DNA from 3 places in the Massilia orientalis genome. Region 3 is predicted to be linked to each of the others. Evidence: predicted binding sites of a transcription regulator. Region 3 holds the regulator's gene; each other region holds the start of a gene.
The links. Region 3 encodes FNR, which switches genes on or off when oxygen is low (the NO sensors DNR and NnrR bind a similar motif). Its sites were predicted from a motif close to TTGATNNNNATCAA; they were not measured.

Region 1: QPK29_RS28820 (universal stress protein) is a predicted target of FNR. The motif match lies at 4,023-4,036, and genes of this name have one in related genera.
Region 2: QPK29_RS02175 (lipid-binding SYLF domain-containing protein) is a predicted target of FNR. The motif match lies at 7,421-7,434, and genes of this name have one in related genera.

Annotation. Positions count from the first base shown of each region.
Region 1 covers NZ_JASNRB020000026.1:51,820-61,584, reverse strand. Annotated here, with positions in the region: gene QPK29_RS28840 (response regulator) at 1-562, opposite strand, end outside; gene QPK29_RS28835 (response regulator) at 552-2,024, opposite strand; gene QPK29_RS28830 (response regulator) at 2,026-2,436, opposite strand; gene QPK29_RS28825 (sensor histidine kinase) at 2,433-3,917, opposite strand; gene QPK29_RS28820 (universal stress protein) at 4,123-4,965, shown strand; gene QPK29_RS28815 (ABC transporter permease) at 4,984-6,108, opposite strand; gene rbbA (ribosome-associated ATPase/putative transporter RbbA) at 6,110-8,824, opposite strand; gene QPK29_RS28805 (HlyD family secretion protein) at 8,821-9,765, opposite strand, start outside.
Region 2 covers NZ_JASNRB020000002.1:5,740-15,504, forward strand. Annotated here, with positions in the region: gene QPK29_RS02135 (AI-2E family transporter) at 1-380, shown strand, start outside; gene QPK29_RS02140 (protein kinase domain-containing protein) at 479-2,683, shown strand; gene QPK29_RS02145 (hypothetical protein) at 2,729-3,112, shown strand; gene QPK29_RS02150 (sigma 54-interacting transcriptional regulator) at 3,113-4,639, opposite strand; gene QPK29_RS02155 (P-loop NTPase family protein) at 4,808-5,830, shown strand; gene QPK29_RS02160 (M15 family metallopeptidase) at 5,827-6,585, opposite strand; gene QPK29_RS02165 (DUF427 domain-containing protein) at 6,566-6,937, opposite strand; gene QPK29_RS02170 (DUF2784 domain-containing protein) at 7,023-7,394, opposite strand; gene QPK29_RS02175 (lipid-binding SYLF domain-containing protein) at 7,506-8,336, shown strand; gene QPK29_RS02180 (NF038129 family PEP-CTERM protein) at 8,409-9,002, opposite strand; gene QPK29_RS02185 (putative Ig domain-containing protein) at 9,010-9,765, opposite strand, start outside.
Region 3 covers NZ_JASNRB020000006.1:169,604-179,368, forward strand. Annotated here, with positions in the region: gene QPK29_RS11285 (DUF885 domain-containing protein) at 1-1,802, shown strand, start outside; gene QPK29_RS11290 (porin) at 1,803-2,873, opposite strand; gene fnr (fumarate/nitrate reduction transcriptional regulator Fnr) at 2,934-3,698, opposite strand; gene QPK29_RS11300 (TorD/DmsD family molecular chaperone) at 3,905-4,555, shown strand; gene QPK29_RS11305 (twin-arginine translocation signal domain-containing protein) at 4,564-4,770, shown strand; gene QPK29_RS11310 (formate dehydrogenase subunit alpha) at 4,786-7,605, shown strand; gene fdh3B (formate dehydrogenase FDH3 subunit beta) at 7,748-8,428, shown strand; gene QPK29_RS11320 (hypothetical protein) at 8,425-8,637, shown strand; gene QPK29_RS11325 (formate dehydrogenase subunit gamma) at 8,650-9,735, shown strand; gene QPK29_RS11330 (hypothetical protein) at 9,746-9,765, shown strand, end outside.

The DNA.
Region 1 (9,765 bases), on a different contig from region 3:
GGTAGGTCGTGACCGTGTTCGGGCTCAGGTGCAGGCGCGCGCCGATCTGTACCAGCGATTCGCCCCGCGCGATCAGCCTGAAGACCTCGAGCTCGCGGTTGGACAGCGCATCGTGCCCGGACGCGGCGGCGGCGCCGCTGACCAGCGCCGCCAGCCTGTCCACGACCGCCGGGCTGAGGTACTTGTGGCCTGCCGCCGCGCGCCGCACGGCGTCCACCAGTACGGCGGTCGGCGCGTCCTTCGTGAGGTAGCCGGCCGCGCCTTCCTTGAGCGCACGCACGGCGTAGATCTCTTCCGCGTACGTGCTCAGCACGAGCACGGCCATGCGCGGGCACAGGGCGCGCAGCTGGCGCAACAGGTCCAGGCCGTTCATGCCGGGCATCGCGATGTCGATCAGGGCCACGTCGAACCCCTCGTCGCGCACGCGCTCGAGGGCCTGCTGCGCATCGGCGGCCTCGCCCGCCACCGCGATGTCGGCGGCCGTGCCGAGCATCAGCCGCACGCCGTTGCGGGCGATGGCGTGGTCGTCGACCAGCAGCACCTTGACGGGGTCATTCGCCACGGTGGCCCCCGGCCGGCATGCGCAGCGTGACGACGGTGCCGCCGCCGGGCCGCGGCGCCACCGTCAACGTGCCGCCGAGGCTGCGCGCGCGCTCGCGCATGCCGAGGATGCCCCACGACGCGCCGGCGTCCGCCACGATGCCGCACCCGTCGTCCTCGACCGTGACGACGAGCGCGTCGTCCGCCAGCCGGACGCGCAGCAGGACCCTGTGCGCGCCCGCATGGCGCTGGACGTTCGTCATGGCTTCCTGCGCGATCCGGAACAGCATGATGCCGCGGTCCGCGTCGAGGTCGAGCATGGCGGCGGCGGGATCGATCTCGCAGCCGCAGGCGATGCCGGAGCGCTGGGCGACCTGCGCCGCGTACCACTCCAGCGCGGCCCAGATGCCCAGCTGGTCGAGCACGCTCGGCCGCAGGTCGGCGATCACGCGCCGGACCGTGTCGATGGCATCCTGCGCCAGCGCGGCGGTGTCCGCCAGCAGGGGATCGGCGGCGAGTCCCGCCTGCGCGGCCCGTTCGCCGATGACGGACACATAGGCCTTGATGCCGGTGAGCAGGCCACCCAGCTCGTCGTGGATCTCGCGCGCGATGCGCTGGCGCTCTTCCTCCCGGATCCGTTCCTGGTACGCGGCCAGCTTGCGCAGCTCGTCGCGTGCCTCGGTAAGCTGCCGTTCGGCCTCCTTGCCCGCCGTGATGTCGACCAGGGTGCCCTGCATGAACAGGGATTTGCCGGCGTCGTCGTGCACAAGGTCGGCCTGGTCGCGGAACCACAGGACAGCGCCCGTACGTGTGCGCAACCGGTATTCCAGGCGCAGCGGCAGCCCGGCTGCGCGGCAGCGCATCACTTCGGCGAGCACGCCGGCGCGCTCTTCCGGCAACATGCACTCGGCGTACAGCCCGGGCGTGTCCAGCCATTGCGAGGGCGCGTAGCCGAGCATGCCGATTTGCGGGCTGATGTAGTGCAGGCGGTCGGGATGGTCGGGCGCGACGATGTAGCTGATTGCCTGGGTCTGCTCGACCAGCGTGCGGAACCGGGCGTCGGCCTGGCGCTTTTCCTTCAGCAGGCGCTGCTCGCGCAGCAGGCGCTCGATGGCCGCCGGAAGCAGTTCGAGGTAGCGTCCCTCGGCGTCCTTGACCAGGTAGTCGCGCGCGCCGCGGCGCATCGCCTCGGTGGCGACGGCCGCGCTGTCGGCGCCGGTCAACATCAGCACCGGGATCGCGCGCACGGCGTCGTCCGGGCTCGCCACGAGCCGGGCCAGGAACTCGAATCCCGTCATGTCGGGCAGGTGGTAGTCGAGCAGGATGCAGTCGGGACGCAGGCTGGCGGCGAGGGCCAGCCCCCGTTCGCCGTCGTCGGCATCCTCCTGCCGGAACCGGCCGGCGACGTTCCCGCCCAGGCGCCGGCGGCATGCCATGCGGTCGACCAGGTCGTCCTCGACCAGCAGCACGAGCATCGTGTTCATGTCAGGGCAGCTCGCTCATGGTCCAGTACAGGTCGATGGACCGCATGATCTCGACGAAGCGCCGGTAATCCACGGACTTCGCCATGTAGCCCGCGATGCCGAGATCGAACGTCCTGACCTTGTCCTCCTGCTCCTCCGACGTGGTCAGCACGACGGTCGGGATGCGGCGCAGGCGCGCGTCGCGCTTGATGTGTTCGAGGAACTCGATGCCGTTCATCACGGGCATGTTCAGGTCCAGCAGCACGAGACAGGGCACGTCGGCGTTGTCGCGCAGCCACGCCAGCCCCTCTTCTCCGTTCTCGCATACGACGAGCGGGTTCGTGACATGGATTTCCTTGAGGGCGCGGCGGGTGGTGAGCACGTCGACCTTGTCGTCCTCGACGAGGAGGATCGTCCTGTTACAGGATTTCATCGTCGCTCCGATCCGCCGTCGCGGCATGCCTTCGGCAGGGTGAAGTAAAACGTGCTGCCCTTGCCCGGCTCGGACTCGACCCACACCCGTCCGCCCAGCAGCCCCACGGTTTTCCTGACGAGCGCCAGGCCCACGCCGGTGCTCTCGACCCGGTCGCGCGGCGCCAGGGTCTGGAACAGCTGGAAGATCCGCTCGAAATGGCGCGCTTCGATGCCGGGCCCGTTGTCGGCCACCGAGAACCGCCAGTAACCGTCGTCGTCGCTGCAGGCCACGGCGACGGTGCCCTCGGGCTTGTCCATGTACTTGATGGCGTTCGAGACCAGGTTGTGGAAGACCTGGCGGATCCGCGTCGGCTCGGTCCAGACCCGCGGCAGACCGGGCGCCACGGTCACGACGACCGACGGCGGCGGCGCCAGCAGGTCGACGACTTCCGCCACGGCCGCGTTCACGTCGACCATGCGCAGCGTGCCCCCTTCGCGGCCCAGCCGGGAATACTGGAGGATGCCGTCGATCAGGCTGCCCATCCGGTGCGCCCGGCTGATCAGCAGCCGCATGTGCTCGCGGCCCTCGTCGTCGAACCGGTCGGCGTAATCGGTCGCGAGCCAGTCCGCGAGCGCGGCGATCGCGCGCAGCGGCGCCTTCAGGTCGTGCGACACGACGTAGGCAAAGTTGCTCAGTTCCTCGTTCGCGGCGCGCAGTTCGCGCAGCAACGTCCCGGTATGCCGTTCGCTGTCCTTGCGCGCCGTGATGTCGCGCACGAGGCCGGTGAACATGCGGGCCGTGCCGATGCGCATTTCGGTCACCGCGAGCTCCATCGGGAAGACCCCGCCGTCCTTGCGCAGCCCGTACACCTCGCGCCCGCTGCCGATGACGCGCCGCTCGCCCGTGCGGACGTAGTGGCGCAGGTAGCCGTCGTGGCGCTCGCGGTCGGGCGACGGCATCAGGACCGACACGTTGCGCCCGGCCAGTTCCGCCTCCGCGTACCCGAACATCCGCTCCGCGGCCGGGTTGACGCGTTCGATCCGGCCGCGCTCGTCGATCGTGATGATGCCGTCCGCCGCGGTCTCGAACACGGCGCGCATGCGCGCTTCGCTGTCGCGCAACGCCTGCTCGGCGCCGACGCGGGCGCGGACGTCGTGGACGGTGGCCAGCGTGAGCGGGCCGCCGTCGGCGTCCAGCCGGGCCAGGCTCACCTCGACGGGGAATTCGTTGCCGGCCTGGTCGACCGCCGCGAACCGCCCGCTGCCCATGGCGCGGGCGCCGTCGCTGCTGCGGCGCAAGCCTGCGTGGCGGCTGCGGGCATGCGCCGGCACCAGCACCTCGACGGGTTCGCCGACCAGTTCGTCCAGCGGCCAGCCGAACAACGCCGCGAGCGGCGGGTTGGCCCGGACGATGACGCCGGCGGGATCGCACACGAGCATCGGGTCGCGCGAAGCGCCCAGTAGCCAGTCGAGACGCACGTGGATGGAATCGGATTGCATGGCGGCCATGTCAATACATGAGTGCGACCATCATAGGGGTTGTCCTGGCCAATATCAAAGCGTTTGGCGTGAATTCGGGCTTTATCCACGAAAGTTTTGATGTTTTTGATCTACGTCAAGCGGCTGCCTGACGGCGACGTGCCGGCGGCATACAGTGATGTGGACGTCACGCACCCATCGGTCAACGCCCTGAAAGGAACACACCATGTACAAGACCATCGTAGTTCACATCGACGGCAGCCACCAGCAGCAAAGCCGGTTGCGCGCCGCGGCCCAACTGGCCACGACGCACGACGCCCACCTCGTCGGCAGCGCCATGACCGGCATGTCGTGGCTCGACTTCGCCCTGCTGACCGGGTCGATGGGCGCGCCGATGATGCCGGGCAGCGACTTCCAGGGCCTGCGCGACGCCGCCAGCCTGCGGCTCGAGGCGTTCATGGAAGACGCGCGCCGCCTGGGCGTGGCGTCGCTCGAGCAGCGCCTGGTCGACGACGAGCCCGGCTTCGCGCTGCTCATGCAGTCGCGCTATGCCGACCTGATCGTGCTGAGCCGGGACACCGACCCCGATCCCGCCCTCCCCGTGCGCGTGCGCGGCTTGCCCGAACATGTCACGCTGCACGGCGCGCGTCCCGTGCTGGTGGTGCCGGACGGCTACCAGGGCCAGCCCATCCCGGGCACTGCCGTGGTCGGGTGGGACGGCAGCATGCAGGCCATCCGCGCCATCGAGGGCGCGCTGCCGCTGCTGCAATGCGCCGAGAGTGTCAAGCTCGCCCTCGTCAACCCCGACCAGTTGTCCGAGCTGCACGGCGAGGAACCGGGTGCCGACATGGCGCTGTACCTGGCCCGCCAGGGCGTGCAGGTGGACGTGATCGTGGAGCGTACGCGCGGCACGAACGGCGCCGCACTGATCGACATGGCGCGCAGCACGGGCGCCGGCCTGCTGGTCGCGGGTGCCTACGGCCACAGCCGCTATCGCGAATGGATCCTCGGCGGCGTCACGCGCGAACTGCTGGAACGCGCGCCGGTGCCGCTGCTGCTCGCGCACTGAACCGCCGCCGCGACGTCCCTACTGGCGCATGGCCGCCCCGAACCGCGCCAGCGCGATGCCGAACAGCGCCGCGCCGATGCCTGCCAGCGCCAGGAACTGCGGCCACACCACGTCCAGTCCGGCGCCCCGGAACAGGATGGCCTGGCTCAGTTCGACGAAATGGGTGGTCGGCGCCGCCAGCATCAATTCCCGCAACGGCGAGGGGATGCTCTCGCGCGGCGTCGTCGCACCCGACAGCATCTGCAGCGGCAGCAGCACGAGGATCACGAGCATCCCGAACCGGGGCATGGTGCGCGCCAGCGTCGCCAGCAGGATCCCGAGCGAGGTGACGGCGAACAGGTGCAGCAGCGTACCGGCCAGGAACAGCGGCACCGACCCGCCCAGCCGCACGTCCAGCAGGCCACGCACGATGCCCAGCAGCGCGACGAGCGTAGCCAGCAACACCACCGCGCCCATCGACCACAGCTTGGCCAGCATGATCTCGAGCGGGCCGACCGGCATCACCAGCAGGTGTTCGACGGTGCCGTGCTCGCGTTCGCGGATCAGCGCCGCCCCCGTCAGGATCACGGACAGCATCGTGATGTTGTTGACCAGTTCGGCGACCGCGCCGAACCAGGACGGCGCCAGCGCCGGATTGAAGCGGGCCCGTATCGACAGGTCGATCGGCGGCGCGGCCGGCACGCGCACGCCCGCGAGGAAACCGGCGATCTCCTCCTGTGCGATCCGCTGGATGTAGCCGCTGCCCGTGAATGCCTGGCTCATGCGGGTGGCGTCCACGTTCAGCTGCAGCGCGGCGGCGCGGCCCGCCAGCACGCGGCGCTGGAACCCGGCCGGAATCACCAGCACGAAGGTGGCGCGGCCGCGGTCCAGCCGTGCGTCGGCCTCGCCCAGCGTGATCAGTTCGGGCACCATGAATTGCGGCGGCGCGTAGGCGTCGCGCAGGCGCAGGGACAGTGGCGACCGGTCCTCGTCCACGATCGCCAGGGCGGCGCGCGTCAGCGTCTCGGGCTGGGCGGTCGCGGCGATGTACACGGCGGCGGTGAAGGTGTACAGGATCAGCAGCAGCATGACCGGGTCGCGCACCAGGCTCCACCACTCCTTGACGCCGAGGCGCCCTACCTTCCGGAGTGACACCGTACCCACGCTAGCGCTCCTGCTTCGGCAGCGCGGCGATCGCGAGGCCGAGGATCACGGGGATCGCCGCCAGCAGCGCCAGGTAGTCCGGCGCCAGCGCGGCGACGCCGAGCGCCTTGCCGAACACGCCGCGGCTGATGGTGAGCATGTGCGAGGCCGGATAGGCTTCCCCGATCAGCCGCCCGGCACCTTCCAGCGCGACGACCGGGTGGATCAGGCCGGCGAACTGGATGGCGGGGACGATGGTACCGATCATCGTGAAGAACAGCGCCGCGATCTGGCTGCGGGTGAAGCTCGACGCCAGCAGGCCGATCCCGGTCGAGCAGATGCTGTACAGCAAGGCGGCGAGCGCAAGCGCCGCCAGGCTGCCCTTCAGCGGCACGCGGAACAGGGTGACGGCCATGACGACCATCAGCAGGAAATTCACCAGCGCCAGCACGACGTGGGGCGCCTGCTTCCCGAGCAGGAATTCGCTGCGCCGCACGGGCGTGACGTACAGGTTGACGATCGACCCCGTCTCCTTTTCGCGCACGACGGCGAGCGCCGCCTGCATGGCGGGCAGCATCAGCAACAGGAGCGCCATGATCCCCGGCACCATGGCCGGCAGGCTGCGCACGTCGGGGTTGTAGCGGAACCGGGTCTCGATGGCGACGCCGCCGGCCGCGCCGCCGGCGCGGACGGCGCGGCCGCGCAGCCATTCCTCGTGCATCCCCTGCACATACCCCTCGACGGTCTCGGCCCGCACCGGCATCGCGCCGTCGATCCACGCCGCGATCTGCGCCGGCCGGCCATGCGCGACGGCGCGCGCGAATCCCGGCGGGATCTCGAGCGCCAGCGCCAGTTCGCCCGAGCGCATGCGCGCGTCCAGGTCCGCGTAGCTCGCCAGCGCGGGCCGCTCGATGAAATAGCGCGAGCCCGCCAGGTTGAGCGCGTAGTCGCGGCTGAGCGTGGTGCCGTCGCGGTCGAGCACCGCGAAGCGCAGGCTTTCGACGTCCATGTCGATGCCGTAGCCGATCACGATCATCAGCAGCAGCGAGCCGCACAGCGCGAGGATGGTGCGCACGGGGTCGCGCCGCAGTTCCAGCGTTTCGCGCCAGGCGTAGCTGCCGGTGCGCCGCAGCCAGCCGCCGCGCGCCGGTGCCCTGGCCGCGGCCAGGCGCGGCGGCGCGGGTGACTCCTCGTCCGGCGCGGCGGTGCGCAGCCAGCCGATGAACGCGTCCTCGAGCGTGGCCGCGCCCCGTCCGGCCCGCAATTCCTCCGGCGTGCCGCTGGCGAGCACGCGGCCGGCATGCATCAGCGCGACGCGGTCGCAGCGCTCGGCCTCGTTCATGAAGTGCGTCGAAATAAAAATCGTCACGCCGTCGTGGCGCGCCAATGTCAGCAGTTCTTCCCAGAAGCCGTCGCGCGCGACCGGGTCGACGCCCGACGTGGGCTCGTCCAGGATCAGGAGTTCCGGCCGGTGCACCAGCGCCACCGCCAGCGACAGGCGCTGGCGCACGCCCGGCGGCAGCTTGCCCGGCACGGCGCCCTGCAGCGCCGCCAGGCCGAAGCGCCCGGCCAGCGCCGCGCAGCGTGCCTCGGCCTCGTCGTCGGACAGGTCGAACAGGCGCGCGTGGAGCAGCAGGTTCTGGCGCACCGTCAGCTCCTGGTACAGCGAGAACCCTTGCGACATGTAGCCGACCCGCCGCCGGGCCGCCGTGCCCTGCGCGCCGGCGGGTGCGCCGAACAGCGTGGCCCGCCCCGCGCTCGGCGGCAGCAGACCGGTCAGCATCTTCATCGTCGTGGTCTTGCCGCAGCCGTTGGAGCCGATGAAGCCGAAGATCTCCCCGCGCACGATGCGGAAGCTGACCGCCGTCACCGCCTCGACGCTGCCGAACCGGCAGGACAGGTTGTCCGCCTCGATCACCACCTCGGCACCGGCCACGGGCGGGCGCGGGCGCGCCACCAGCGGACGGTAGCCGGCACGCCGTTCGGCCGGCAGCAGCGCGACGAAGGCCTGTTCGAGATCCGTACAGCCCGTCTGCGCGAGCAGTCCGGCCGGCGTACCGCAGGCCAGCACGCGGCCGGCGTCCAGCGCCACCAGCCAGTCGAACCGGCGCGCCTCGTCCATGTAGGCGGTCGCCACGACGACGCTCAGTCCCGGCCGCGCGTCCCGGATCGCGCCGATCAGGTCCCAGAACTGGCGGCGCGCGAGCGGGTCCACGCCGGTGGTGGGCTCGTCCAGGATCAGCAGGTCGGGATCGTGCACGAGCGCGCAGCACAGGCCCAGCTTCTGTTTCATGCCCCCGGACAGCTGGCCCGCCGGCCGGCCGAGGAAGGGCAGCAGCCCGGTGCCGGCGGCCAGCATGTCGATGCGCGCGCGCCGCTGGCCCGCGTCGAGGCCGAACAGGCGCGCGAAGAACTGCAGGTTTTCTTCCACGGTCAGGCTCGGATAGAGGTTGCGGCCGAGCCCCTGCGGCATGTAGGCGATGCGCGGGCAGGCGGTCGCGCGCCAGCGGGCGTCGGTCATGTCGCCGCCGAGCACGCGCACCGTCCCGGCGCCCACGCGGCGCGCCCCGGCGGCGACCGCCAGCAGGCTGGACTTGCCGACGCCGTCCGGGCCGACCAGGGCGGTCATGCGCCCGGCCGGCAGGTCGAGGTCGACCCCATCCAGAGCCGCCGTCGCGCCGTAGCGCACGCACACCCCGGCAAGGCGGGCCACCGACGCGGCGCCGCCATCGTTCACGGCGTGCTCCGCAGCGCCAGTCCGGCGGGCCACGGCCGCGACGCATCGATACGGAGCCAGGCCACGCCCGGCACGCCCGCCTTGACCTGGTCGGCGTGGCGTTCCAGCATGCCGCGGTCGACCTGGGCCTTCACCCGGAACATCAGCTTCTGGCGCTCGCTCGATGTCTCCACCGACTTGGGCGTGAACTGCGCGCTGCTCGCGACATAGCTGACGGTGGCCGGCACCACGACGCCGGGCGCAGTGTCCAGCACGAGGCGCACCTCGCTGCCGAGCGCCACGCGGCCGGCGGCATCCTCGGGCACGAAGAACGTCATGTAGACGTCCGTGAGGTCGATCAGGTTGACCACCTTGCCGCCGGCCGCGAGCACTTCGCCGGGCTGCGCGACGCGGTACTGCACCCGGCCCGCGCGCGGGGCCACCAGCACCTCGTCGCGCAGGTCGGCGTCGATGCTGGCCGTCGTGGCGACGGCCGTCTCGACGGCGGAGCGGCTTTGCACGACCTGGACCCGGGCGGCCTCGACGCCGGCCGCGGCGGCCGCCAACTGCGCGCCGGCGGCCGCCAGCGCGGCGCGGACCCCGTCCACGCGCGCCCGGTCATCGTCGAGATCCTGCAGCGAAGCGGCGCCCGCCTGCGCCAGCACGGTGGAGCGGGCCAGGCGCCGGCGCGCGGCGTCCAGTTCGCTTTCGCGCTGCGTCCGCACGGCCACGGCGGCGGCCTGGTCGCTGCGCCGCATCGCCAGCTGGGCCTCGGCGCCGGCCACGGCGTCGCGTGCCTGCCGCTCGCGCGCCAGCGCTTCGTTCTTGCGGGCGCGCAGCGCGGCGTCGTCCATGCGCGCGAGCACCTGGCCGGCGCGCACCAGGTCGCCCTCCTCGACCAGCACGTCGGCGACGCGTCCCGGCAGCTTGGCCGCGATGTCGATCTCGACGGCCTCGATCCT
Region 2 (9,765 bases), on a different contig from region 3:
ACTCCGTCGTGCTGTGCGCCGCCCTCGCGGTGGAGCGGGACGAACTGCTCGCCGAGCTGCTCGTGTCGGCGCTGCGCGACGCGAACATCGACGCGCGCAGCACATTGCTTGGCTCGGCCGACCGGCCCGGTCCGGAAAAGGCGGAGCTTATCTCCACCGTGATCCTGCCCTACCCCGTGGAAGACCGGCTCGGGGACTGGCTGAACGCCGTCACGGAATTGCGCACCCATCTGCCGGATGCGCTGCTCGCCACCGTCAAGCTGCCGTTCGACCAGTCGACCGTGCCGCAGCCGGCGGTCGAGGAACATGTCGATATCGTGCTGCGCTCGTTCGAGGAAGCACTGGCATTCGTGGCGCCGGAGCGGGCGCCGCGGGGGTGAGTTGCATTCGCGTCACGTCTTATCGGGCTGGTCACGATTTTCCAGCCGTGTAGTTGCTTTATCGATATAATGTTGCCGTACATCACATATTTACGGTCATGGCGGCAACAACTCTTCCTGAAGCGAGCTGGACATCCGACCAGGCGCCGCGGCGCGGTCAGTCCGGGCATTACGAACTGCGCGCCCGCCTCGGCGAAGGCGGCTTCGGCGAGGTCCACGAAGCCTGGGACACGCGCCTGCACCGCAGCGTCGCTATCAAGGCCATCCGCCATGTCGGCACGGCGGGCACGGACCTCGTGCGCGAAGCGCGCCTGGCCGCTTCGCTGCGTCATCCCGCGTTCGTCAAGGTTCATGCGGTCGAAGAGGATGCCGCAGGCCAGTTCATCGTCATGGAACTGGTGCATGGCCGCACGCTGAAAGAAATCCTGCAGTCGGAAACAGTCGCGCTGCCGCTCGCACTCGACTGGGTCGGCCAGGTGGCGGAAGCGATGCTCGATGCCCACGCATCCGGTCTCGTGCATGGCGACATCAAGCCGTCGAACCTGATGGTCGAACCGGACGGGCGCGTGCGCATCCTCGACTTCGGCCTTGCGCTGCGCCAGGACGCGCTGGCCACCGAGACCGTCTCGCTGGGCGAGGTCGCAGCGACAGGCCAGACCGATCCGCAGGGTACGATCGCCTACATGGCGCCCGAGCGCCTGCAGGGCGCGACGCCAGACCCGGGCGCGGACACCTACGCGCTCGGCGTCATTCTTTATGAACTCGTGTGCGCCAAGCGGCCGTTTGCGACATTGCATGGGCTGGCGCTGGCCGCGGCCCTCGTCCAGACCTCGTCGGATGGATGGGACTACCCGGATCGTCTCGAGGCACCGGTCATCGCATTAATCCGGGCGATGACGGCCAGGGTACCGATGCGTATCGAAAGCATGGACGACGTCTTGCGGCGCTTGGCCGAACTCTCGGGTGGGAAGGTGGCGCAGCAACCAGGGACAGCCGTGCCCGCGGCGCACAAGCGTCCGCTGCCCCGACGAGCGAAACTCGGCGCTGCCGCATTGTTGATCGTGGCGACTGGCGGCATCCTCTGGTGGAAGGGCGAGCCCCAACTGACCGCGGTCGGGGCCACGATGCGCCAAGCGCTCACGCCATACTCGGAAGCCGTCGAGATGGAGCAAGGCCTTGCCGCGCTCAGGTTGTTCGATCGGCCCGGCGCCCTCGAGACCGCACAGCGACACTTCGAGCGCATTCTGGCACGCACGCCGGACAATGCGGCAGCCGCGGCCGGCATTTCACTCGCGCACAGCGCACGCTACGCCAGCTCGCGGCAGGACGAAACCTGGCTTCAGAAAGCGGACGCGGGCGCGCAACAGGCGCTGCGGCTGAACGACCAGCTCGCACTCGCGCACGTGGCCACGGCGGCGGTGCGCGAGGGGCAGGGGCGCTTCGACGATGCCGTCGCCGCTTGCAACCAGGCCCTGCGCCTCGACCCGGCAAACGATTTCGCCTGGTACATCAAGGCCGAGACGCTGCGACGTGCGCGCCGTTACCAGGACGCGCGCACCACGCTGGCCGAAGCGACGCGGCGCTTCCCACTCGCACGCGTCTTCCTCGACGAACTTGGTAGCGTCGAGTACGAGGAAGGCCATCTCGCAGTAGCAGAGCAATTGTTCCAGCGAAGCATCCGGCTCGAGCCCGACGCCGTGACGGCCTACGCCAACCTGGCAGGCACTCTAATACGTGAAAACCGTCTCGACGAGGCGGCACGCGTACTCCAACAAGGCCTGCAGTTGCGTCCAAACGCCAAACTCTATTCCAACCTCGGCAACGTGCTCTTTCTGCGCGGCGATTACGTCGGCGCAGCGGATGCCTTCGAGGACGCCGTGTCGTCCCGGCACGGCGATCCAAGTTCCTACCTCGCGTGGGCTAATCTCGGCGACACGTTGCTGTGGATTCCCGGGCGGCGCCAGGATGCACGGCGCGCCTACGACAAAGCACGCCACCTGCTAGGCCCACGCCTGGAGCGCGCGCCGGACGACGTCCTGCTCGTATCGCGCATGGGCCTTTACTCCGCACGGGCGGGCGACGAAACGAGCGCCGTGAAGCTTGCACGTCATGCCGTCGAGCTCGCGCCCGGGAGTGCGGACGTGCAGTTCCGCGCTGGGCTCACCTATGAGCTGCTGGGGCAGCGCGCCCTAGCGCTCGCCGCGATCTTGAATGCGCTGCGTGCGGGCTATCCGCAGAAATATGTCGAGGCCGAGCCAGACCTCGTCGAACTCCGGCGCGACCCCGGTTACCACTCTGAGTGAGGCCGACGCGTTCCATTTACCTGCTGTTCAACCGAAAGGATCATCATGCCGCAAACCTACCAGCTTACGGTCAGCTATGTCCAGGATCAGACCCTCGCCACGTGGGGCCTGAATGGCGTGCAGCGCCAAGATGGCGACATTATCCAGCTGGAACCCAATGACAAGATCGTGTTTCAGTTCAATGGGCCGGGCGACATCGCCGAGTGCGTACTGATCAGCGGCCAGATGCAAACGACCTGCCATGGTTCGTCGCCGTTCACGGAAGGCAATCGCATCAACCTGAAAGCGAACAATACGGTGACCGTCGGGAAAAACCTCGGCGCGTGGGGCTTCACGATCTCGTTCTCCGCGCACAACGGCAACGGCACGACCGCGTTTTACTACCTTCCGGACCCGGAAGTGGAAGTCGGCTCGCGCTCCTGCGAATAATCAGACACTCTCGCGCAACCGCCGCACTTCCCGCCGCAACGACTCCGTCGGCGTCCTGAGCAACTCCGCGCAGCGCCCGACGTCGCCGGCGCACGCGGCCAGTGCGCGTTCGATCTCCTCGGCGGGAATCCGCTCCGCCCAGCGGATCTCGCGGTGGGCATCGAGCAGCTTGTACATCGTCGGCCGCGAGATGCCCAGGTCGCGCGCCGCGGCCTGGATATTCCACTCGTTGCCGGCCATCGCCCGCAGGACCTCGGCGTCGCTGATGTCGGACGGCTTGCGGCGCGGCGTCTCCGGTCCGGCAGGCGCGCGCGCCGGCATGGCTTCCGCAGCCGGCACCAGCCGCGCCGCGCTGCCGGCCGGGGCCGGCGTCAGGCGCACCAGTTGTTCGAGCTGCGGCGTGCCGCCGTGCTGCACCAGCAGCGCGGCGCGGCGCAACGTGTGACTTAACTGGCGGATGTTGCCCGGCCAGTCGTAGCACGCGATCTCCACCACCAGTTCCAGCGGCAGCACCGGCAGCGCGCCGTGCGCCTGCAGCAGGTGCACGATCAGCACGCCGATGTCTTCGCGCCGCGCGCGCAGCGGCGGCAGCTGCAGCGCGAATCCCTCCAGCCGGCGCAACAGGGCCTGGTTGAACGCGGCCGTATCGAGGTCCTGGTCCGTCGCCGCGATCAGGCGCGCCGTCGTCTTGCGGTCCTGGGTCGCGCCCAGCGGACGGTAATCGCCGCCTTCCAGCACGCGCAGCAGCATCGGCTGGACGCTGGCCGGCGCATTGCCGATCTCGTCGAGGAACAGGGTGCCGCCGTCCGCTTCCGCGAACAGGCCACGGCGCTCCTGCGCGCCCGTGTACGCGCCGCGCGCCGCGCCGAACAACTCGGCGGCCGCGAGCGATTCGTTCAGCGCCGCCATGTTGACGGCGACGAGCCGCGCCTGCGCGCGCTGGCCCAGCGCGTGGATGGCGCGCGCCGCGATTTCCTTGCCGGTGCCCGTCTCGCCCAGCAGCAGCACGGGGATGTCGGTCGGCGCCACCATGCGGATCTGGTCGCGCAGCGCGATCGCCGCGGCGCCCACGCCCACGAGTCCCGGCACCGGGTTGTGCTTGGGTAGGCAGTCCATCCAGTGCAGGCACAGGACGACGGCGCGGCCGAGCGTCAACACCTGGCCGCGCGCGACGTCGGCCGCGTCGAACCGGACCGGCCCGGTCGCGGCCCGGCCGTTCAGCTCGACCGGCATGCGGGTCGCCGGGAAATGCACGACGACGCCCTCGCCATCGCCGTCGCCGCCGCGCGCGATCCGCACGGGGTCGCGCGAGATCGTGCCGTGGCCCAGCGGCAGGCCGGCCTGGCCCGGGCGATAGAACAGCGGCGCGTAGCGGTTCACTTCCAGCGTGCCGGGATCGCCGACGAACTGTTCGCCGATGCGCGCCGGGTCGGGATGCCAGAGGATCGTCAGCGCCAGCAGCGGCCGTCCGGGCATGCCCTGCGCGGACAGCTGCAACGTCTGGGTATATTCGGTGGAGTCAAGCATGCGCGGAACGTCAACGTTATCGCTTTACATGTAAAAAACATGGCAATTTTACACGCAGAAACATCCGATGGGCCGAAATCGGGGCTGTCTCCCCGGATTTCGCCATGGCACGGCGTTTGCAATATGAGTAACGCCGCCATCGGGGCGGTGCCTTTTCCCGGACGTGCCATGACATTCAACCTCGCTTCCTCGCCCATCCAGCCCTTTGACGCCCGCGTCATGCTCGACGTGCACAGCCTGAAAGCCCTGCGCCAGCGCCGCGGCGGACGCGAGGCCTTGTCCGCGCAATTCCAGGAACGAAGACTGTGCCTCACCCACGCCGCCATCAAGCGCGCCGAATCCGGCCGCCCCGTGCCCTACCGCACGGTGCGCCACCTGGCCGCGTTCTACGGCATCGGCGTCGAGACCCTGATCGACGCGGCGCCGACCCGCCAGGCGCCGCCCGCGCGCGCCGTGCCGGACCTGGCGGACATATGGGACGTCGAGCGCCTGCAATGCCGCGCCGTCATCGACGCGGTCCACGTCGGCGGCCGCGGGCGGATCATCGACGTGCAGGGTGTCGCCGGCGCCGGCAAGTCGCCCCTGTTGTCCTTCGGCGCCCGCGACGCCCGGGCGCGCGGCTACACCTGCGTCGTGCTCGACGGCGGTAGCGCCCGCATCCCCGCGGTCCACACGGCCGCCGACCTGATGCTCGCCCTGCTCGGCCTGCCGGCCGACGCCGGCACCGCGCCCGGTAGCGACGCCGTCCCGCTGGCCGACCTCGTGCGCAGCCGCTGCGCCGCGCTGGGCGTGTCGCCGGTCCATGTCGATGCCTGCGTCGGTCTCGTCGACGCCGCACCGGAGTGGCCCGTGCCGGCCACCCAACTGCTGCAGACCGCCGCCCTGTGCGCGCTGGTGCAGCACCGCGCGGCGAACCAGCCGTTGCTCATCGCGATCGACGACCTGCAGTGCGCCGACTGGCAACTCGCGATGGTCCTGAACGTGGTCGTCCCGACGACCCTCGACTACCCCGTGCTGTGGATGTTCGCCACCCGCCTGGAACCCGGCCCGATGCGGCGTCCGCTCGGCGTGCGCATGGACGCGCTGGCCCGCACCACCCTGCACCTGACGCCGCCCCCCGTGCGCGCGGACCGCGCCGACGCGGGCGGCGTGCACCGCCTCGCCCGCACGGCCGGCCAGGACGCCGGTTAACTGCCGCCGCGCCCCGGGTCCGGGCCGTCCACGTCCAGCACGTGGTCGCGGAAGATGTCCGGCAACATGTCGAGCACGAGTTCGCGGCCCAGCAGATCCGCACCGCGGACCGCGCGCGCGACCATGTCGATATCGATGGCCGCCAGCGCCGCCTGTGCCGACGGCGCATGGCTCAGGTGCCACGGTTCCGGGCACATCCCGCGGCGGCGGGTACGGTACGGACGAAAGAAGCCGAAGCCCGCCGCGTGCGCGTCGAGCCAGGCATGCAGGCCTGCATACACGCCGTCCGGCCGGGCCTCGTCCGGCAACAGCTTCGTCCGGTAGCCGGGCTGGTGCGCGGCGCGGTCGAACACATCGATGTCCGTGCCCCAATGGCGCCGCGTCGCGCCCGGCAACCCTGTCCAGTTGAGGATCGCACGGACGATGTCCGCCGGCGCCAGCGCCCCGTGGTCGCGCGCCCTGCCCGCGCAATCGTACAGTGTCGCCTGCCCGGAAAACTTGCGGTTCCAGTTGCGGGCCTGGGCCTCGAACGGACGCCACGATGCGATCGGCAGCATGTCGATACCGTCCTGCGCGGCCGCCGCGCGCATCGCGAGAAAGGCCGCCGCGACCTCGGGCCGCGCCGCGAAACGGGGCTGTCCCGGCGTCTGCCCGTACTGCTGGACATGCGTGCGCGCGCGCCCCGTCAGCGTGAACTCGTCGAACGGCGCGCTGCCCGCCCCCGCACCGCCGGGCTCAACGGGTCTCGATCGCATCGACGCGGTCCGGATAGAACGCCACGTGGTCCCGGATCGCGGCCACGGCCGGATACGGCGCTTCGTAGCTCCACACCGCGTTCTCGCCCCGCGGCCCCGCGTCCACGATCGAGAAATAGGCGCAATCGCCCTTGTACGGGCAATGGGTGTGCCGTTCGGTGCGCTGCAGGCGGTCCATCGCCACGTCCTCGCGCGGGATGTACAGCACGGGCGGATAATCGGCTTCGCGCAGCGCCAGCGCGCGGTCGCTGCTGGCGAGCACGGCGCCGCCGGCGCGCACCGTCACGCGGCCGGGCGCAGGCGTGATCGTGATCGGATGGTCGGGGCCCGGTGTCTTCATGGCTGTCGGCATGTCTTCTCCTGTCGTGGCCTCCTACGATCTCATGCCGCCCGGTCCCGTGCAAGTGCGTCCCGTCCACGCCAGCCGCGGATCCGGATCAATCGCGGTCGTCCCGGCCGCCGCGCACGATGCGCGCGTACAGCACGACGTTCAGCGCCAGCACGGCCGCGGCCAGTCCCCATTGCATCGGGCGGGTGAGACCGGACGGATAGATGAGCGCGACAAGATAATGATCGACGAAACCGCCCGCATAGCCCCCGGCCCCGGCCAGCATGCGCAGGTGATTCTCCAGCCCGGTCAGGGGGCAGGCCGCCCCGGTGGCCTCGATCGCGATGCCCCAGGCGACGGCGGCCAGGTGCAGCGGCAGCAGCCGGCGCCGGCGCGCGACGAGCGCCGCACCCGCGACGACGAACAGCATGAAGCCCAGGTGCAAGAGCAGCACCATGACGGCGAGTAATTGGTAGACCATGGCCCATGATACGCACCGGCGCACGACTGATACATGTCAAACCCGCATCCGGCGGCGATCCTATCCTCCACCTTCATCGCCTATTCGTTCGGCCGAACCGAGGAGAACATCATGATGCACGTGATGCCACGCACGCCGCCGCCGCCTCGCACTGGCCGGCGCCGGTCCGTCCTGCGGCATGCCCTGCTGGGTGCCGCCGCCCTGCTCATGCTCGCTTTCGCAGTGCCCGCCGCGACCGCGCAGGATTCCCACGCGTCCCGGTCCGCGGCGGCGGGCCAGGCGGCGCACGGCACCGACAACGACGCCGCCACGCGGCGCCAGCAGGCCGCGGTCAGGCACGTCAGCGACGCCGTGGGCGTCGTCCATACGATGAGCAACGAGACGGGCATGCCGGCCCTGCTCGGCCGCGCCCGCGGCGTCTTCATCGTGCCCACCTATGGCCGCGCCGCGCTCGGCGTCGGGGGTGCCGGCGGCGCGGGCGTGCTGATGGTCCGGCAAGCGGATGGGGCCTGGGGCAACCCGGTGTTCTTCGACACCGGCGGCCTCAGCATCGGACTCCAGGCCGGCGTGGAAGGCGGGCCGATCGCCCTCGTGCTGTTGAACCAGAAAGCCGTCGACAGTTTCCGCAACCGTAACAACTTCTCGCTCAGCGCCGACGCCGGCCTCACGGTCGTCAACTTCGCGCGCATGGCCCAGGGCTCCACGGCGGGCGACGTCGTCGCGTGGTCGGGGAGCAAGGGCCTGTTCGGCAACGCGGCCACGGTGGGCATCAACGACGTCCGCTACAACCAGCGCCTGACCGAGGCCTACTACGGCAAGCCGATGACGGCGCTGCAGGCGATCGACAGCAAGGAGAGCAACGCCCAGGCCGACGCCCTGCGCAAGGTACTCGGCAGTCCGCCGACGCCGGCCGGCAGCGGCGGCAAGTCCGGCGGACGGTAGCGGCGCATCGGGCCCGCGCGGATCCGGGCCCGAAGGCGGTGGCCGCGCCCGGCGGCGCGCCACCGCGGACCGTCAGGCCGGCCGGCGCCGCACTGCCGCCAGCACGCAGCCGGTCAGCGCCACCAGCAGCAGCGTGGACGGCTCCGGCACGGCGCGCACGGCTGTGAACGCATTGTCCGGCGTGATGGTCAGGCGCCCGTCAGGCGCCGCGTCCGGATGAAGGGCGATGCTGCCGAGGTCGCCGTCGATGCCGAGGTAGTGCGTGTCGTCGAACAGCGACCAGCTGAACGTGCTGCCGTCGGTGCCGTCGCCGAACAGGAAGCTGACGTCGAAGCCGACGTGGCCGCCGAGCTGGATCGCCTGGAACCAGTCGCCGCCGCCCGCCTCGCTCGAGAACGTCAGCGCGTCCGGCGGGCCGCCTGCCACGGAACCGGTGCCGACGGGCACGCCCAGCAGGTCGGCCGCGAGATTGGTGACCGACGCGCTGGCCGGCGTCGCGCCGCCGACGCTGAGAAAGGACATGCCCAGGTAGGCGGTACCCGTGCCGAGCGCCGACGTATCGATGTCGACGTGGTGGACGGGCACGGCCAGCGCCGCGCCGGCGCACAGGCACATCCAGGTTGCGGCCAGCAGCCGGGCCGCGCGGCGTGTGATGGACTGCATCATGTGTCTCCTAGTATTTAACCTTGAACAGTTGTGGGGTGTAGGCGATGGTGGCCTTCGCTGGATTCGAGAACGTCGTGGTCACGGTCGCCGTCTGGCCCGGCGCAAGTTCCGCTTCGTTCAGCGTGACGTAGGGAACGCCGTCCTTCACGCCTGTCGCGTTGTCGAGCGTGACGCCGTTCGTCAGACCGGCGAGGCGGAACTGCAGCGGTCCCTCGAGCGCCGTCCCGGTCGTGTTCGTGAACGTCACCGTGCCCGTGTACTTCTGGGTGAAGCGGTTCATCGTCAGGCCCGAACGCGCGATCCTGACATTGGCCGTCAGGTCGACGGGCGCCAGCAGGTCGTAGCGGGTGCCGTAGAAGCGGAACTCGCCATACGACGAAATGCCGGGATACGCCGGATCCGTCGGCGGGCCCGGATGGTCGACGCGCGCCATGAAGTAACGGTAGGGCTGTGTCTCCAGGCCGGCCAGCACGGGGATGACTTCCATCTCGAAGTTGCGTCCGCTTGTATCCGTCGTCTCGCGGCTCGTGAGCAGGGTCCAGTTCACGTTGTCGTTCGACCCGTACACGTTGGCGCCCTGTGAACGGTTGCCGAACATGTAGCGGGCCTGGATACCGAAGGCACCGACGGCCACGCGGTAGTTCTCGCCGAAGTCGATGGTGATCGGCGCGCGCAGGTCGCCCGAATAACTGTTGTAGTTATTGTCGACGAGCAGCGCCGGACGGTCCGCGCCGAAGCCGATCGTCGTCACCATGTTCTTGCT
Region 3 (9,765 bases):
CCATCGCCACCCTGTTCGTTCCCCTCGTCCTCGGCACCGCCGCGCCCAACATCGCGGCGGCCGCGCAAACCGCGCAGGCGGTCAAACCCGACGCCGCCTTCGACACCTGGTCCGACCGTTTCGCCGCCGACTGGGTCCGCGCCAATCCGCAGCTCGCCACGTCGACGCAATACTTCGACGGCGCCGAACAGGATGCGCTCGACCGCCAGCTCACGCCGTTGACGCAGGCGCACCGCAAGAAGATGATCGCGCTGGCGCAGGCCGGCGTGGCGCGCCTCGACAAATTCCTCGCCGGACCGCTGGGCGAAGAGCAGCGCACGTCGGCGTCCGTGATGCGCTGGAGCCTGGCCAACACGGTCGCCAGCGCGCCATACGAGGATTACCAGTTCGTCTTCAACCAGTTCGGCGGCACGCAGGTCGGCCTCGTCAACTTCATGACGACGACGCATCCGCTGCGCCGCGCGTCCGACGTCGCCAGCTACCTGGCGCGCCTGGACCAGGTGGCCACGCGCATGGACGAGGCCCTCGCGCGCGCCCGCGCCGCCACGGCGCGCGGCCTGGTCCCGCCGCGCTTCATCCTCGAGCGCGCGCAATACCAGGTCGACCTGTTCCTGAAGCCGGCGGCCGAGCAGAACGTCCTCGTGACCACGTTCGCCCAGCGCACCGAAAAGCTCGCGGACCTCAAGCCGGATGCGCGCGCCAACGCCATCGCCGCCGCCACCCGCATCGTCGAGACGAAGATCCGCCCCGCGTACCTGCGCGTGCAGGCCTACATGGCCGAGCTGCATCCGCAGACGAACGACACGGCCGGCATCGCGCGCCTGGCGAACGGCGCGGCCGCCTACCAGCAGGCGCTGAAGACCTACACGAGCACGAATCTGACGGCGCAAGAGATCCACGCGATCGGCCTGCGCGAAGTGGCGCGCATCGAGGCCGAGATGGACAAGCACCTGCGCGCCCTCGGCTACGCGGAAGGCGGCATCGAAGAGCGCATGAAGCAGCTGGATGCGACGTTCCAGCCCAAGACCGCGGGGTCGGGTAACCCTGATCCACGCCCCGAACTGCTGCAGCGCTATGCAAGCATCGTCCAGGACGCATCGAAACGCAGCGACGCGCTGTTCAACCTGAAGCCGCGCGCGCCGGTCGACGTGCGCCGCGAGCCGCCGTTGACGGAGCCGTCGGCCGCGGCGCATTATTCGCTGCCCGCGCCGGACGGCAGCCGCCCCGGCATCTTCTGGGTGCCGATGCGCGGGCCCACGTTCGACGTGATCCGCATGCGCAGCCTGTCCTACCACGAGGCCGTCCCGGGCCACCACTTCCAGCTCGCGATCCAGCAGGAGCGCACGGACCTGCCCAAGTTCCGCGCCCAGCGCATCTTCGGCGGCGGCAGCGCGCACAGCGAAGGCTGGGCGCTGTATGCGGAGCGGCTCGCGGTGGAGCAGGGCTGGTACGAGGGCGACGTCGCGGGCCTGCTGGGCGCCCTCGGCTCGGAACTGTTCCGCGCGCGCCGGCTCGTCGTCGACACGGGCCTGCACACGAAGGGCTGGACGCGCGAGCAGGCCATCGCCTACGGCATCGGCGCGCAGGAAGTGGAGCGCTACGTCGCGTGGCCGGGCCAGGCGTGCGCGTACATGATCGGCATGCTGCGCATCGTCGACCTGCGCGAGCACGCGAAGCAGGAACTGGGCGCGAAGTTTTCGCTACCCGCGTTCCACGACGTCGTGCTGCGCAACGGCTCCGTGCCGCTAAACGTGCTGGGCGAGATCGTCGAGCGCTGGATCGCGGCGCAAAAGCACGCTTGATCAGAAGTTGTGGCGCATGCCGAACACGTACGCCTTGAGCGTCGCGCCCGGCGTGGCACCCAGGCCGTTGATCGCGAAGTCGTAGACGCCGTTCGCGCGGTTGTCCAGGCGCGTCGTGTACGCGTACAGGCTGCTGCGCTTGCTGAGCGTGTAGTCGTAGCCGAGCGTCGCATGCGTGGCGCCCGTGCCCGCGCCGGCGCGCACGAAGCCGATGCGCGTGCCGGCCGGGCCGCTCGCGTCACCGGCGCGCGCGATGCCGATGCGGATGCCGTGCGGTCCCATCTGATGCGACACCGACAGGTACACGGCGTTGCGCGCCAGCGCGCCGGCGCCCGTCCCGTACTTCAGCCGTTCGGCCACGACCGCGATGCGCGTCTGCGGGAACTGGTAGGCGAGGGCGGCTTTCGCGCCCGTGTCGTCAAGGCCCGGCCCCTGGTACGCGTGGTGGCGTTCGCCCGCCAGCACCGCATACCACGGGCCCCGTTCGTAGATCGCGGCGGCCGACGTCAGCGACGGCTTCGCGCCGCTTGCCGGCTTTTCCTCGTTCAGGCCGTGCGTCACCCGCAGCGACAGGCCATGCCAGGATGGGCTCCAGTAATGTATCGAATTGGACTGGCGCCGGTCGAACGACGACTTGTCGCTGACGTTGTCCGCATCGCCCGCGGCGCCGTTGCCCATGATGCTCATGTAGCCCGCCGTCGTCGGATAGAACGGGTCGAGGCCGGACGTGGCGCCGTTGTACGCCGTCGTCCAGTGGCCCGCGAACAGCGTGCCCCACGTGCCGGCGAGGCCCACGCGGGTGTCGCGTGCGGCGAGGGCGCCGGCGCCCGTGTCGGGCGACAGCGTGCCTTCGATCTGGAAGATGGCTTTCAGGCCGCCGCCCAGGTCTTCGCCGCCGCGGAAGCCCAGCACGGAGCGGTTGTTCACGAGGCGCGCGAGGCCGGGGCCGGATGACGATTCCGCGTGTTCGAGGGCGACGTTGAGGCGGCCGTAGATCTGCACGGCGCCGTCTTGCGCGTGGACGGTGCCCGCGGCCAGCAGGAGGGCGGCGGGGATGAACTTGATATGCATGGGGGATCTCCTTTGCCCGCATTGTCGATGCGGACGGGGAGAGCGGAAACTACCGAAAGGTCAGGCCATCGGACTGCACTGCTCCGTCCCGGCCGCCATCGCCTTCAGGCGCGCCGGTTCGAGCAGCACCACCTCGCGCTTGTCGACCTGCACGAGTCCCAGCTTTTTGAAGCGGGACAGCAGGCGGCTGATGCTCTCGATCGTCAGGCCCAGGTAGTTGCCGATGTCCTCGCGCGACATGCGCAGCTGGAAGCGCGTGGACGAATAGCCGCGCGCCGCGTAGCGGGCCGAGAGGTTGATGAGGAAGACGGCGAAGCGCTGCTCGGCGCGCATGTTCCCCAGCAGGAGCATGACGTTCTGTTCGCGCGTGATCTCCTGGCTCATGATGCGGTGGAAGTGGCGCAACAGCGTCGGCACCTGGCCGAACAGGTCCTGCAGGTTCCCGAACGGGATCTCGCACACTTCGCTGTCTTCCAGTGCGACGGCGTCGCAGTGGTGGCGGTCGGCGCTGATGGCGTCCATGCCGAGCAGCTCGCCGGCCATCTGGAAGCCCGTGATCTGCGCTTCGCCCGAAGCATTGATCTGGTACGTCTTGAAGTGGCCGAAGCGCACGGCGTACAGGTTGCGGAACGGGGAGCCCATCTTGTACAGGGGCTCGTCGCGCTCCAGGCGGCGGCGCTTGCCGATGATCTGGTCCAGGCGGTCGATGTCCGCGTCTTCCAGGCCCATCGGCAGGCACAGCTGGTGCATGCTGCAGGCCGCGCAACTGGACTTGAGTGCGGTGACGTTGACGAGGGGTGCGGATGTGGTATCAGCGGCAATCATGGCAAGTACCTTCGGGTGATGTCTCGATTATAGACGTGAAGCCCTACTGCAACGAGGGAATTTGTCCCGACGTTGGTTGCGTTGCCAACGAAGTGTCGCGTGGACGTCAAGCGTGCGCGCCTTCGCGTTGTCAAGGATTACACTTCCCATGAATATTTGCCAACGGGAGAACCATGTCCGTCGAACAGCGTTCAGCTTCATCCAATTTGCATGACGGCGTTGAGAGTGCTGTCGCGCCGCCGCTGGCCGACGAGGACCAGGCCCGCGCCGATTTCTACGCGCTGTTCGCACGCCTGCTGCTGGCCCCGCCCGACGCCGCGCTGCTCGCGGCGCTGGCCGCCGCGGATCCGATCGGCGCCGCCGGCGAATTCGCGCTCGAGGACGCCTGGCTGAAGCTGACCCAGGCCGCCAGCGTCGTCGATGCGGCCGCCGCGGCGGATGAATTCTCGGCCATGTTCATCAGCACCGGCACGCCGCCGCTGAATCCTTACGGTTCCTTCTACATCACGGGCCACCTGAACGATGCGCCGCTGGCCGACCTGCGCCACGACCTCGCGCGCCTGCGTCTCGCGCGGGCGCCAGGCGTGGGCGAGTTCGAGGATCACCTCGGCACGTTGTGCGAGACGATGCGCGTATTGATCCAGGGCGGCCCCGGCATGCCGGCGCGCGGCCTCGCCGTGCAAAAAGCCTTTTTCGAAACGCATGTCCGGCCCTGGTACGCGGCCTGCCTGGCCGACATCGCGGGGAGTGCCGACGCGAATTTCTACCGGATCGTCGCAGGCGTCGTCGACGCCTTCCTGTCGATCGAAGCGCAGGCGTTCGCCGTGCTCGATAGCGCCGACCCGATTGCCGCATGAGGACCATCATGAACGATGACAAGCAACCCGATCCGACCCGCCGCAGCCTGTTGAAGGCCGCGCCGCTGGGTGCGCTGGCCGTCGCCGCGGCCGCGCGTGCGCGTGCGCCGGAAGCGCAGCCCGAACCCGCGGCGCCGGCGGAACCGCAGAAGGCGCGGGGCTATCACGAGACGGAACACATCCGGCGTTACTACCGCACTGCGGCTTACTGGTAGAAGGAGACCATCGCCATGACCCTGGTGAAGACATCACGCGACAGCGGATTGAAACGGCGCCGCTTCCTCGTCGGCGCGGGCGTGACGGCCGGCGCGGGCGCCCTCGCGCGCCACCTGCCGCTGAACGTGATCCAGCCCGCGACCGCGGCGGATCCCGTGCCCGCCAGGCCGACCACGGAGGTCAAGCACACCGTGTGCAGCCACTGCTCGGTGGGCTGCTCGGTGGAGGCGGTCGTCAGCAACGGCGTGTGGATCCGCCAGGAGGCCGCGTTCGACTCGCCGATCAATATGGGGGCCCACTGCGCGAAAGGCGCGTCGGTGCGCGAGCACGGTTTCGGCGAACACCGCCTGCGCTATCCGATGAAGCTCGTGAACGGCAAGTACGAGCGCATCACGTGGGACCAGGCCGTGGGCGAGATCGGCGACCGGCTCCTGAAACTGCGCGAGCAGTCCGGGCCGGATGCGCTGATGGTGATCGGCAGCTCGAAGCACAGCAACGAGCAGTCCTACCTGCTGCGCAAATGGGTCTCGATGTGGGGTTCCAATAACTGCGACCACCAGGCCCGCATCTGCCACTCGACGACGGTGGCGGGCGTCGCCCAGACCTACGGGTATGGCGCGATGACGAACTCGTTCAACGATCTCCACTACAGCAAGGCCGTGCTGTTCATCGGCTCGAACCCGGCCGAGGCGCATCCGATCTCGATGCTGCACTTCCTGCATGCGAAGGAACTGGGCGCGAAGATGATCGTCGTCGACCCGCGCTTCACCCGCACGGCGCGCTTCGCCCACCACTACGTGCGCATCCGTCCCGGCACGGACATCGCGTTCGTGTGGGGCATGCTGTGGCACATCTTCAACAACGGCTGGGAAGACAAGGAGTACATCGCCGCGCGCACGTACGGCATGGACGACGTGCGCAAGGAAGTCGCGAAGTGGACGCCCGATAAAGTCAGCGACGTGACGGGCGTGCCGGAGGCGTCGGTGCGCATGGCGGCCGAGATGCTGGCGACGAACAAGCCGTCGTCCGTCGTCTGGTGCATGGGCATCACGCAGCACCACGTGGGCACGGCGAACGTGCGCGCGCTGTCGATCCTGCAGCTCGCGCTCGGGAACATCGGCGTGCGGGGCGGCGGCGCCAACATCTACCGCGGCCACGACAACGTGCAGGGCGCGACGGACGTCGGTCCGAACGGCGAGTCGCTGCCCGGCTATTACGGCATCGCGGAAGGCGCGTGGAAGCACTTCGCCACCGTGTGGGGCGTCGATTACGACTGGGTCAAGTCGCGCTTCGGTTCGAAGGAGCTGATGGAAAAACCGGGCATCACGGTGTCGCGCTGGTTCGACGCGGTCCTGGAAGACAACCAGTACGTCGACCAGCCGACGAACCTCCGCGCCGTGTTCTACTGGGGCCACGCGCCGAACAGCCAGACGCGCCTGCCGGACATGAAGGCGGCGATGCAGAAGCTGGACTTCATGGTCGTCATCGATCCTTATCCCAGCATGACGGCGGCGATGCACGGCAGGAGCGACGGCGTCTATTTGCTGCCGGCCGCGTCGCAGTTCGAGACACAGGGCTCCGTCACGGCGTCGAACCGGTCGATCCAGTGGCGCGAGCGCGTGATCCAGCCGCTGTTCGAATGCAAGACGGACCACGAGATCATGTACCTGTTCGCGAAGAAGCTCGGCTTCGGCGAACAGCTCGTCAAGAACATCAAGGTCGTCAACAACGAACCGGTCATCGAGGACATCCTCCGCGAGATCAACCGCTCCTGCTGGACGATCGGCTACACGGGTTGCTCGCCCGAGCGATTGAAACTGCACATGGAGCACAAGCGCGACTTCAATCCGACGACGATGCGCGCGGAATCCGGTCCATGCAAGGGCGACTATTACGGCCTGCCGTGGCCGTGCTGGGGCACGCCGGAGATGAAGCACCCGGGCACGCCGATCCTGTACGACCTGCACAAGCCGGTGGCGGAGGGCGGCCTGCCGTTCCGCGCCAACTGGGGCGTGGAGCACAACGGCGAACCTTTGCTGGCGGCGGACGGCTCGTTCACGAAGGACAGCGAGATCGACACCGGCTATCCGGAATTCGACCACGTGTTCCTGAAAAAGCTGGGCTGGTGGGCCGAGCTGACGCCCGAAGAACAGGTGCAGGCCGAGGGCAAGAACTGGAAGACGGACCTGTCGGGCGGGATCATCCGCGTCGCCATCGCCCACGGCTGCGCGCCGTACGGCAATGCGCGCGCCCGCTGCAACGTGTGGAACTTCCCGGACCCCGTGCCGACGCACCGCGAACCGCTCGTCACGCCGCGGCGCGACCTGGTGGCGAAGTACCCGACCTACGACGACAAGGCCGCGTTCTGGCGCCTGCCGACGCTCTATAAATCCGTGCAGGCGGTCGACTTCTCGAAGGACTACCCGCTGATCATGACGTCGGGCCGCCTCGTCGAGTACGAGGGCGGCGGCGAGGAGACCCGGTCGAACCCATGGCTGGCCGAGCTCCAGCAGAACATGTTCTGCGAAGTGAATCCGGAAGACGCGGCGCAGATCGGCGTGAAGCTGGGCGAATTCATGTGGGTCGAGACGCCGACCGGCGCGCGCCTGAAGCTGATGGCGATGGTGACGCCGCGCGTGCCCGTGGGCCTGGTGTGGATGCCGTTCCACTTCGGCGGCTGGTGGATGGGCGAGGACCTGGAAAAGCATTATCCGGAAGGCGGCGCGCCGGCGGTGCGCGGCGAGGCCGTGAACACCGGCTGGACGTACGGGTACGACGCCGTGACGATGATGCAGGAAACGAAAGTATCGCTGTGCCGGCTGGTGCGGGCGTAAATACCGTCATTCCCGCGCATGCGGGAATCCATGCTGAGGCTCAGGAATCGGGCTCTCGATGGATGCAAGGCGGATCAGACCAAGGCGACTTCGGTCGCTCAGCATGGCTTCCCGCTTTCGCGGGAACGACGAGGAGGCAGCAATGGCTAGAATGAAGTTCATCTGCGACACGGAGCGCTGCATCGATTGCAACGGCTGCGTGACCGCCTGCAAGAACGAAAACGAGACCCCGTGGGGCGTGAACCGGCGCCGCGTCGTCACCATCAACGACGGCGTGCCGGGCGAGCGCTCGATCTCCGTCGCGTGCATGCATTGCAGCGACGCGCCGTGCCTGGCCGTCTGCCCCGTCAACTGCATCTACCACACGGAAGACGGCATCGTCCTGCACGACAAGGACCAGTGCATCGGCTGCGGCTACTGCTATTACGCGTGTCCGTTCGGCGCGCCGCAGTTCCCGTCGACGGGCCTGTTCAACCACCGCGGCAAGATGGACAAGTGCACGTTCTGCTCCGGCGGTCCGGAGCCCGACACGTCCGAGGCCGAGTTCAAGAAGTATGGCCGCAACCGCATCGCCGAAGGCAAGCTGCCCGCCTGCGCGGAGATGTGCGGCACGAAGGCGCTGATCGGCGGCGACGCGACCGTCATCGCCGACATCTACCGCCAGCGCGTGGAGACGCGCGGCTACGGTCCGGAACTGTGGGGCTGGAAGATCGCGTACGGCAAGCCGAAGCGCGGCGGCGACATCAAGGCGACGGGCGACGGTCCGCGCGAGAACCAGAACCTCAAGGACTCGCAGAACGACGAGGGGAGGCTGCCGACATGAAGCGCATCCTCATCCTCTGCCTGCCGCTGGCGCTGCTCGCGGGCTGCCTCGAAGTCGACCAGCATCCGAACTGGGTGCACGGCATGTACGCCGGGAAGAAGGACGACCGGCCGTTCTTGCGCCACTTCCACAACGACAAGCTGTCGTGGTGGGGCACGATCAGCAACCGCAACATGAACCAGAACGAATACAACCGGGCCAACCCGTAACAGGAGCCGACCATGTCATTCACGCTACGATCGATATTGTCATTGCTCTTGTCGCTGTGGCTCGTCGGCATCGCGCACGCCGGCGTCCCGAACAACCGCGCCGAACCTGCGTATGCCGAGGAACAGACCATCCTGCAGGCCGAGAAGGATGCGCGCACGCCCGAGCCGGGACTGGGCTCCAAGTCCTCCGGCCGCGTGCACATCGACCGCCACTACCTGGGCCAGTACGGCGGCACGGAAGGCACCGTGATCGTGCAGCGCGGCGGCAACCAGTGGCGCATCTGGCGTAACGGGCCGATCGCAACGGCGATGGGCACGATCCTCGTCGTCGTGCTCGTGGCGATTTTCCTGTTCTACCGCGCCATCGGCCCCGCGCGCACGGAAGAACCGGACACGGGCCGGCGCATCCGCCGCTTCACGGGCTGGGAGCGCGGCGTGCACTGGGCGACCGCGATCAGCTTCATCATCCTCGCGGTGACGGGTCTCGTCATCATGTTCGGCAAGAAGCTCCTGATCCCGCTCGTCGGCCACGACGTGTTCGCCGCGCTGGCCTACATCTTCAAGTACCTGCACAACTTCGTGGGCCCGCTGTTCATCGTGTGCTCCGTGCTGATGTTCTTCACTTTCCTGCGCCGCAACGTCTTCCGCCGCATCGACTGGCAGTGGGTCAGGCAGGGCGGCGGCCTCGTGTCGCACAAGCACGTGCCGGCCGGGTTCTTCAACGCCGGCGAGAAATCGTGGTTCTGGCTGGGCGTGACCCTGCTGGGCCTCGTGATGTCGGTCAGCGGCCTGATTCTCGATTTCGTCACGTTCGGCCAGACCCGCTACATCATGCAGGTCGCGAACTACCTGCACATCGCCGGCGCCACGTTCTACATCGCGGCCGCGATGGGCCATATCTACATCGGCACGTGGGGCACGCCGGGCGCGTACGAAGCGATGCGCCACGGGACCGTGGACGAATCGTGGGCCAAGGCGCACCACGCCGTGTGGTACGACGAAGTGAAGGCGGGCGTTGAACCGGGCACGTTCGACGACCGCGTGCCGCCCGACCAGCGGCCGCCGGCCGGCAGCCCGCCGCCGCGACCTGCGCATTGAGGAGCCGCCGATGAAAGCGACGATCACGAT